DNA from 4 places in the Lysinibacillus sp. NPDC059133 genome. Region 2 is predicted to be linked to each of the others. Evidence: riboswitches for the same ligand, from Rfam matches in the RefSeq annotation. Region 2 holds a riboswitch; each other region holds the start of a gene.

Region 1 (2,209 bases), on a different contig from region 2:
TTTCACGACAAAGTGTAACATGATTTTCCATATATATGCTATACTTTTTATGAAAAAATTTTAAATTGAGATTCTATGTCGAAAATTCTGATAAATAGATAAAGATTTCACATATTGCTATGAAATATTAAAAAAATTGTCACAAATTAAAAAAGAAATATTGAATTTTTTAAATAATAAGATATGATAGAAACAGTTTTCTATTACATTAAACTTCTTTCAGCAGAAGTCTCCCACCTCTATAGGTAGTGAGATGAATGCAGATTTAAGTTACTTTTCAGCGGGTTCCAAACACCTGCTGAAAGAAGTTAAAGCCTCCGGCGGATGTCACGGAATCGGAAATGAGTTCTTTGTACAAGCACAAAGCCGATTCCGGACGCAATTATGCCGAGGCATAATTGATATAATATAAATTCATATAAAACATCCATAAGTGCTTGAATATTTTCAAGATAATAGGGAAATCGGTGAGAATCCGATACAGCCCCCGCTACTGTAATAGCTGATGAAATCGCGGATGCCACTAGTGAAAACTAGGAAGGCGCGAAAGTAAAAGGAAGCTTAAGTCAGGAAACCTGCTTATGTGATAATGCATGCAAACTTTTCGGAGGGAGAAGTTGAAGCGAGAGCGAGTACCCGTATATTCGTTTTTATTTGGCTTCTACTAAACCTTTACTCTTCGACTAGAGTAAAGGTTTTTCTTTTTCCTAAAAGCAAATGAGGGGAGAACAACTATGACAACTTGGAATTTAGAGGGGATGAAAACACATCTTTTTATATGCAATGGTAGTAGTTGTATGAAAAAAGATGCTGAAGATATTACACAGGCAATTCGTGATGAAATACAGTTGCTAGCGCTTGATCAGGAAATACATACAACAAGGACCCGCTGTAATGGTAGGTGTAAGGATGCTTGTGTTGTCATCGCTTATCCTCAGGGGAATTGGTACCGTGTGTCGACAACGGAGCATGCGAAGGCACTCGTACAAGATTTAAATCATGAATCGTTACATAATGAGCATGTTTTTACATTGCGTGAAGGTTTGTTGCAGCGTACAGCGCAAACAACAGCCATTAAAGGTATTGAAAAGGTGAAAGAGGGGTAACAAAATGGCTCAAAAAGGTAAGATTTTCGTAGTTGGCTTTGGCCCTGGAGACTTTAAACATATTACGACTCGTGCTGTGGAAGCACTACAACAAAGTCATATGATTATAGGCTATAAAACTTATGTTGAACTGATTCAGGATTTAGTTAGTGCAAAGTCGATTATTAGTACTGGTATGACAGAGGAAGTTTCACGTGCTCAAGAAGCGGTGCGTCAAGCAGAGGCTGGAAGTATCGTATCGGTCATTTCCAGTGGGGATGCCGGGGTTTATGGAATGGCAGGATTAGTGTATGAGGTATTAATCGAGCTAGGCTGGACAGAAGCAACTGGTATCGAGGTAGAAATTGTTCCAGGTATTTCAGCTATTAATTCATGTGCCAGTTTACTAGGTGCTCCCATTATGCATGACGCCTGTACCATTAGTTTAAGTGACCACTTAACACCTTGGAATTTAATTGCAAAACGAGTAGAAGCGGCAGCAATGGCGGATTTTGTTATTGCTCTTTATAACCCGAAAAGTGGACGTCGTACGAGACAAATTGTAGAGGCACAACGAATTTTATTGGAATATCGTTCTCCAGATACGCCGGTTGGACTTGTGAAAAGCGCGTATCGTGACCGTCAGGAGATTACGATGACTACTTTAGCAGAAATGCTTGAACATGATATAGGTATGTTAACAACGGTTATTATCGGTAATTCAACAACATTCTTTTACGACAATAAAATGATTACGCCACGTGGTTATCAGCGTAAATATACACTTGGTGAGGAAAAACAACCGTTACGACCACATCAACGACTTAAAGAAGAAAATGAACCATGGGCGATGAATCAAGAAACAGGAGCAGCACGTAATGATTTTGCGACAGATCCTAATGCCAATCGTATTAAGCCCAGTTTAGCCATAACACCACAACCAAAGCTTAAAAAATCGTCACTTGAAATGGCGACAGCTGCTCTTACTATGGTAAAGGGAACGAGCGCTGTGAAAAGTTCACCTAAGCTTGTTCAACAAAAAATCGAATCCATTTTTGAATTAGCTGTAAGTCCAGGGGTAGCCAATAAATTCTTTACTCCTCAACAAATGATGACGTTAGCTG
Region 2 (2,209 bases):
TTGCGATATTTATCTACTAAAAAAATAAAAATAAAATTAAATATCCGGAGATTTAATAAAAGGGGTAACTTTGAAAAAGTTGTGGTAGGCAGTTATTCATTGAATACAAAAAGGTGCGCCGAAAGTCGACTGGATTGGAACTATAGTGTTTGCATCAGCGCTTTTAATCTCTTTATATGAACAAGAGGTGGATTCGTTTTCTATTTTTTTTGTATAATGACATTATTCAATCTTATTTTAAAGGGGGATACTATGATGCAAGGTTTTCTGCAGCAGTCTCAGAAATAGCTGAAGTTGAGTATGTACGTACAGCCCTTACTTTTCAAATGTGTATTGGTTTCCTAGTTACTATAATTTCTATCAATCTCATCCCTATTATTCAGAGAATCATTAGTTGGGAATGGGTCTTTACCATATTAGCGATTGGATCGATTCTTGGAATACTATCTATGCTCAAATATAGAGGTACGAAGTAAATATCGAGAAAGTATTGGACTTTTGATTAAAACATGACTAGTATAATCCTTTAAATTTTTAAGAAAAAATTTCTACTATTCTGAACTATATGTTATAGTAGGAGCATAATTGAATATTGTGTAAGAGTTGGTGCCAAATGATAGTTTGGCTTAAAAGGGAAGTCGGTGTAAATCCGACGCTGTCCCGCAACTGTAATTCGGAGCAAATCACAAATGCCACTGGGAAACTGGGAAGGCAGTGAGACGTGTTGATGAAAAGCCAGGAGACCTGCCAATTTCTAGTACACACCAAATACCTACGTGGAAATAGGTGGTGAAATGTGACCATTCAGGCACTGTGCGACAACGAATGACCTATGCGGAAGTATACACTTCTTCGTATTGTTTTTTCATTGACAAATTTAACATGCAGCCATTTTCCTAGAAGGAGAATGGCTTTTTATTATTTCTGAAAGGGTGATTGAAATGACTTATACAAGTACACTAATTGGCTACCCATACATTGGGGAAGATCGTGAATGGAAAAAAGCATTAGAAGCATTTTGGCGACATGAACTTTCTGAAGTAGATTTTCAAGTAAAAATAAAGAATATCCGATTATCTAGGTTAGAAAAACAGCTTCAACTGGGCATAGATATGGTAACAGTTGGAGACTTCACTTATTACGATAGAATGTTAGATACAGCCGTGATGTTTGGTTTAGTACCTAAGCGTTTTAACTGGCAAGGTGGAAAGGTAGATTTACATACCTATTACAGCATAGCACGTGGGAACAAAACAGCAGTGGCCAGTGAAATGACAAAATGGTTTAATACAAACTATCATTATATTGTGCCAGAATTTGAAGAACAAACATTACAAATAACGGAAAACAAAGTTTTAGCAGATTTTTTAGAGGCTAAAGAAGCATACGGCATTATCGCAAAGCCGACATTAATTGGTCCTTATACATTTTGCAAACTAACGAAAGGTTATAACAAGGTAACACAAGTTGAATATTTACTGGCCATACTACCACTCTATGCCCAAGTGTTGAAAGAATTAGTGAATGCAGGTGCCAATTGGATTCAACTAGAAGAGCCATCCCTTGTAACTACATTAGATGAGACAGAAATAAAGCTTGTACAAGAAATATACGCACAACTAGCTGGAGCAGTGCCAGAGGCGAAAATAATGCTTCAAACATACTTTGAAGCATTAACCTCTTATGAAGCAATAATGGCACTCCCTGTTCAAGGTTTTGGTTTAGATTTCGTCCATGGCTATAAAGGGAATATGGGATCGCTTCGTCAATTTGGTTTTCCTAAAGATAAAGTATTAGCGATTGGTGTTGTTAATGGCCGTGATATTTGGCGTTCAAACCTAGCAGAGGTAAACTCTACGATTCAGGCAATTGAAACACTAAGTAATGCTGTAGCATTATGGATTCAACCATCTAGCAACCTACAACACGTACCAATAACGACCTCTCTTGAAAATAAGCTCGATCCTGTTCTAAAAAATGCACTTTCCTTCGCTGATGAAAAAATCGTAGAAATCGTTGAGGTAACTAAATTTAGACGAGACAAAGATGGTAGCACGATTCATAACTTATCAGAAAGTATGAAGGCGATTGAAGCCCTAAAAAATCATCCAATTCGTCAAAACCAGGTGATCCATCAGGCAGTTCAAACAGTGACAATTCAAGATTTTGAACGACATAGTGATTTTAGTCACCGCCAAAAGATTCAACA
Region 3 (2,209 bases), on a different contig from region 2:
CTGTTCATGCCGTTCCAAAGGGCAAGGATTTTATCGAAGTCGATTTTGGTACAAAAGAAGTACTCACGAAGCCCGATTATTTGGATTGGGATATTTCTGTAGCGCAGCAAGGTGTATCAGTTGCTGCAAAGAAATGGGATGATAGAAGTCGACATTCGTTTCTAAATAGTGCTGTAAAAGCAGATGGCACGACGTTAGAATATACAAGTGGCTCGTTCTCAGATGATGAGCAGTACCTATTTGCGACGGAGAACTTTGAAAATTATGATGGCAAAGCAAAAATATATTTAAACTATTACTTCAATCCTATCGGAAAAAATATTGAACTGAATATTCCATTGCAATAAAGTAAAGATGTTCAAAAAGGCTCTCCTTTTTGAACATCTTATTAATTTTTCCATACTTATGGTAATATTCCGGTAAAGCCTACCGAATAACATGCTACTAGGTTATCTTGATACAGTATGTGCTGAAGCTATCTCGATTGGAAATGCAATTTCAAACGGAGAAAGATACTTTGATACAATTGTTGCCGTTAGACATCCTTATTCTGATGAGAAAAATAGAAAGTTTAGAGTAGTTAGTCTATGTAGGAGGTGTAGGGATTTGATTTCCTGTTATTTACCAGATTATTTTTTACTGTTTTAGATATAGATGGAGAGTTACGGATGCTTTAGTGCAAAAAGGAAAATAAAAATAAACACAATCGACTTGCTTTTAACTAGAACACCCTTTACTATTAAAGGGAATAATTAGAAAAGAATATGTCTTGTCTGATCTATTTAACAACTGAATAGCGTGGAGTAATAGGTGTAAATTGCGTGCAATTTACTTAAAAGGGAAGTCGGTGCAAATCCGACACTGTCCCGCAACTGTAAATGTGAGCGACTTTTCATATACCACTGTTTAACGACGGGAAGGGGAAAAGTAGCGATGATCATGAGTCAGGATACCTGCCTATTATGAGTACACACCATAACCCTACGAGGAATAGGAGGTGGCATGTTGACAAAACAGAATGCTCTGTTCGTCACTGTACGTCAAACGCCCAAAATAAAAGAAGGTAGTCGCTTTCGAGGCAATTCTTTTATGCTTGGGTATAATTTGACATTATGTGACGAATGAAAAAGATAGAATGAAGGATTTCCTCTAGTTGTAGGAGATCCTTTTTTTATGCGAAAGAATACTTCCGTTTTGAAAAATATGTACGAAAAGAGGATGCACGTATGACGAATATTCATGTATGTACAACACAAGAATCGCAATATGTAGATATGGAAATTTGTAAGCAACCACGCACTGAAGTTGCCAAGAAAGCTACAACAAGAATGGTCGTAGAATCACTGGTCGATCAATTAATAGCTAACAATCTTATTAGTAATGAAAGATTGTTTGATCAAATTTTATATAACAAAGATATTATTTGGATTCAAAATGAACGTTTTAATGGGCACCTTTTTGCAAAGGCGAATATTACAGATCAGCTTAAAACAAAAACAAATGATTTTATGATGTATATGCCGACAAATCCAATTGTGTACGAGGTGAATGGTGAGCAGTATCATTTAATTACACGCATCGATTCGACTCGTGCAAAACCAAATTTAGAGCGACTTTCCCAAGTCCCTAAGGCAATACTAAGTGCTGCTCGGGTCAATGATTTATTGTGTTCGATAGTGATGCGCTTTTATGAAGTATATGTAGAGGATTTATCGCAAGTAGCTCATAAAAATAAACAACTGATCAATTTTGTAGAGCAAGAGTATCATCAATTTTTAAAAGCGGTGAAGGAACTAAATGATTATCATTTAAACTGGCACCCACGAGGTAATGGTCATCAGCTATTGGTTGAATTGATAGATAATTTGCAACTTTTAAAAAGTCGCCCAGGCAAGGTTTTAATGGATTTCTCTAATTCCCATAGCTGCGTTGTCGTAGAACGTTCATTTCCCATTTTCAAACAGGCACAGAAAACGAAACAAGCTTTGTGAATCTAAGATGCGGGGGATAAGATGAATGTCCCCAGGAGAAAGGTATATTCCTTGCATGATCGTAGAATGGCGTCGCCAGCATAGGATTGATATCCGCGTGGGGCAAGAGAATACCCGCGGAAGGAAGGTAAATACCCGCGAAAGCAGGAGAAATACCCGCGGAAGAAAGGAAAATACCCGCGGAAGCAGGGGAAATACCCGCGGAAGCAGGGGAAATA
Region 4 (2,209 bases), on a different contig from region 2:
CGACGGCTAGTTGCTTTGCTATCTCCTTTGAAGATTGCTTGTAAATATTTTCATTAAATAAAAATACTTCTCCCTCTTGAGGTTGTAGCATACGGTACATATTTTTTAATAGGGTCGATTTCCCACTGCCATTAGGACCAATTATGCCCACAAACTCGCGTTCTTGAATATGTACAGAAACATTGTTTAATATTTTCACCTGCTGCACGGCAAAAGTAAGGTTTTTTGCTACGTATACCATCTAATTCTCCTCCCCGAAAGAATACATTTGCTTACGCAACATCCATATAAAAAATGGGCATCCGCATAAAGCAGTAATAATTCCAATCGGCATTTCCTCAGGTGCAATCACAATGCGCGCAGCTGCATCAGCCCATATTAAAAATATCGCACCAATTAATGCACTGACTGGCAGTACAAACTTATAATTTGAGCCGACAATCATGCGTACGATATGTGGAATAATCAGGCCTATAAAGCCAATTGCACCACTTATAGCAACAAGGACACCTGTTAATAGGGAAATTAATAGAATTAGTAGCAATCGAAATTTCTCTAAATTAACCCCCAGCGTAACAGCAGATTCTTCGCCTAGTAAAAGTAAATTCAAATGACGTGCATGAAGACGTAAAATTACGTAGACGACCGTTAAAACAACGAACGGAATCATTAAATTTACCCATTTCGCTCCAGCCAGACTTCCCATCATCCAATACATCACTGCCTTTATGCCGCCCTCTTCTTTCGCCATCATCAGCATAAAATTCGTCATTGCTGACAAAACTAGTGACACGGCAATTCCAGCTAATAATAATCGAATAACTGAAATTCGCCCCTCAACTCGTGCTAAGAAAAACACGATTAGTACTGCAATCGTCGCACCTATAAAAGCCGCAAGTGATAGCGCATACATACCTAAAAATGAAAAAGCGCCAAGTAAAATAACAGACGTCGCCCCGACAGATGCACCGGAAGATACACCTAAAATATATGGGTCTGCGATTGAGTTGCGAACTAAAGCTTGTATAGCAGCTCCCGAAATTGCAAGACCCGCTCCGACTATTATGGCAAGTACTACGCGGGGAGTACGAATTTGCCATATGATGATTTCCTGCGAACGACTCCAATCTTCTGTAATGCCAAGTGGATTGAACGGGATATGCGACAAAATAATACGCCATACAATACTAGGTGTAATAGACACAGAGCCTACCATTATCGCTAACGTCATTGATATTAGAACGACACCAGTCAATACTAATAAGAGTAGGTTGATTTTTCTTGTTGTTGGATTTTTCAAAACGCTCTCCTCTCTTAGGGCATAAAAAAATCCCCTTGTCTACAAGAGGATGTCATAGTTAAATAAAGGGCGTCTCTTCCCAGTCACTACAACCATCCTCGTGGTTCTATGTAAGTTTGTTACTTTTATTGGCAGGTCTCCTGGCTTAGGTTCATCATCTATACGCCTTCCCATAGCTCGCTACAGTGACATATTGTATAGACTCTCCATTACAGTTGCGGGACAGCATCGGATTTGCACCGATTTCCCTTTTAAGCAAACGAACAATGTCATTCGCACCAACAAAAATTATTAAGTTATAAGAGGAACAATATCAGAATATTTTCCAGATAGCAATTATATTATATATTACATTAAAGCAAAAATAGTAATAAACGAGATATTAATAGCTAGAAAATAGAACCATTAAACATTAATTACTATTGGAAAAATAAAATAAATTTAGATAATAATTTATCTTACCTTACTATACAAATTCCTCATAGTACGCTATTAGTAATCTCTTTCTTCTCGATATTCAATATCAGTGAGGGCAACACTCTACATTATCTACTAACAAATCTTTCATTCCGTTTTTTTTGGTTATCTATTTTTATAAATGGAAATTATAAAAATACAAAGGATTTTCTTTTTAAAAGGGTAGTGAAAATTAATTCAGAAAGATTCATAAATGCTTAATTTATATCCTTATTTTTCAAATTCCATCTTTCAACTAAAATATTCGTTGTCTGTATTTTTTTCATATTTTAATTAAGCATCGAATTTAGAACCTTTTTTACTTGTTAAGCCTTTTACCAATACCGTTCCATCGGCTAGCAATTTCTTCACCATTGTTTTGGTAGGCTTCTTCTTCATCGTGGCTAAAAATTTATCGTTTTTCCAGATGACAAATTTACAGCCCTTTTTCCA

The links. A riboswitch is a leader RNA that binds a small molecule or an ion and turns the genes downstream of it on or off. The one in region 2 is predicted to bind cobalamin.
Region 1: another riboswitch for cobalamin. It lies ahead of ACFXN8_RS02285 ((2Fe-2S) ferredoxin domain-containing protein); the one in region 2 lies ahead of metE (5-methyltetrahydropteroyltriglutamate--homocysteine S-methyltransferase).
Region 3: another riboswitch for cobalamin. It lies ahead of ACFXN8_RS08865 (hypothetical protein); the one in region 2 lies ahead of metE (5-methyltetrahydropteroyltriglutamate--homocysteine S-methyltransferase).
Region 4: another riboswitch for cobalamin. It lies ahead of ACFXN8_RS23960 (FecCD family ABC transporter permease); the one in region 2 lies ahead of metE (5-methyltetrahydropteroyltriglutamate--homocysteine S-methyltransferase).

Annotation. Positions count from the first base shown of each region.
Region 1 covers NZ_JBHZDH010000002.1:191,796-194,004, reverse strand. Annotated here, with positions in the region: cobalamin riboswitch at 415-597, shown strand; gene ACFXN8_RS02285 ((2Fe-2S) ferredoxin domain-containing protein) at 735-1,106, shown strand; gene cobJ (precorrin-3B C(17)-methyltransferase) at 1,111-2,209, shown strand, end outside.
Region 2 covers NZ_JBHZDH010000004.1:4,642-6,850, forward strand. Annotated here, with positions in the region: cobalamin riboswitch at 588-766, shown strand; gene metE (5-methyltetrahydropteroyltriglutamate--homocysteine S-methyltransferase) at 942-2,209, shown strand, end outside.
Region 3 covers NZ_JBHZDH010000012.1:32,934-35,142, reverse strand. Annotated here, with positions in the region: gene ACFXN8_RS08870 (DUF4179 domain-containing protein) at 1-347, shown strand, start outside; cobalamin riboswitch at 792-975, shown strand; gene ACFXN8_RS08865 (hypothetical protein) at 1,227-1,991, shown strand; gene ACFXN8_RS08860 (hypothetical protein) at 2,047-2,209, shown strand, end outside.
Region 4 covers NZ_JBHZDH010000071.1:9,845-12,053, reverse strand. Annotated here, with positions in the region: gene ACFXN8_RS23965 (ABC transporter ATP-binding protein) at 1-241, opposite strand, end outside; gene ACFXN8_RS23960 (FecCD family ABC transporter permease) at 242-1,231, opposite strand; cobalamin riboswitch at 1,414-1,598, opposite strand; partial or broken gene ACFXN8_RS23955 (topoisomerase C-terminal repeat-containing protein) at 2,009-2,209, opposite strand, start outside.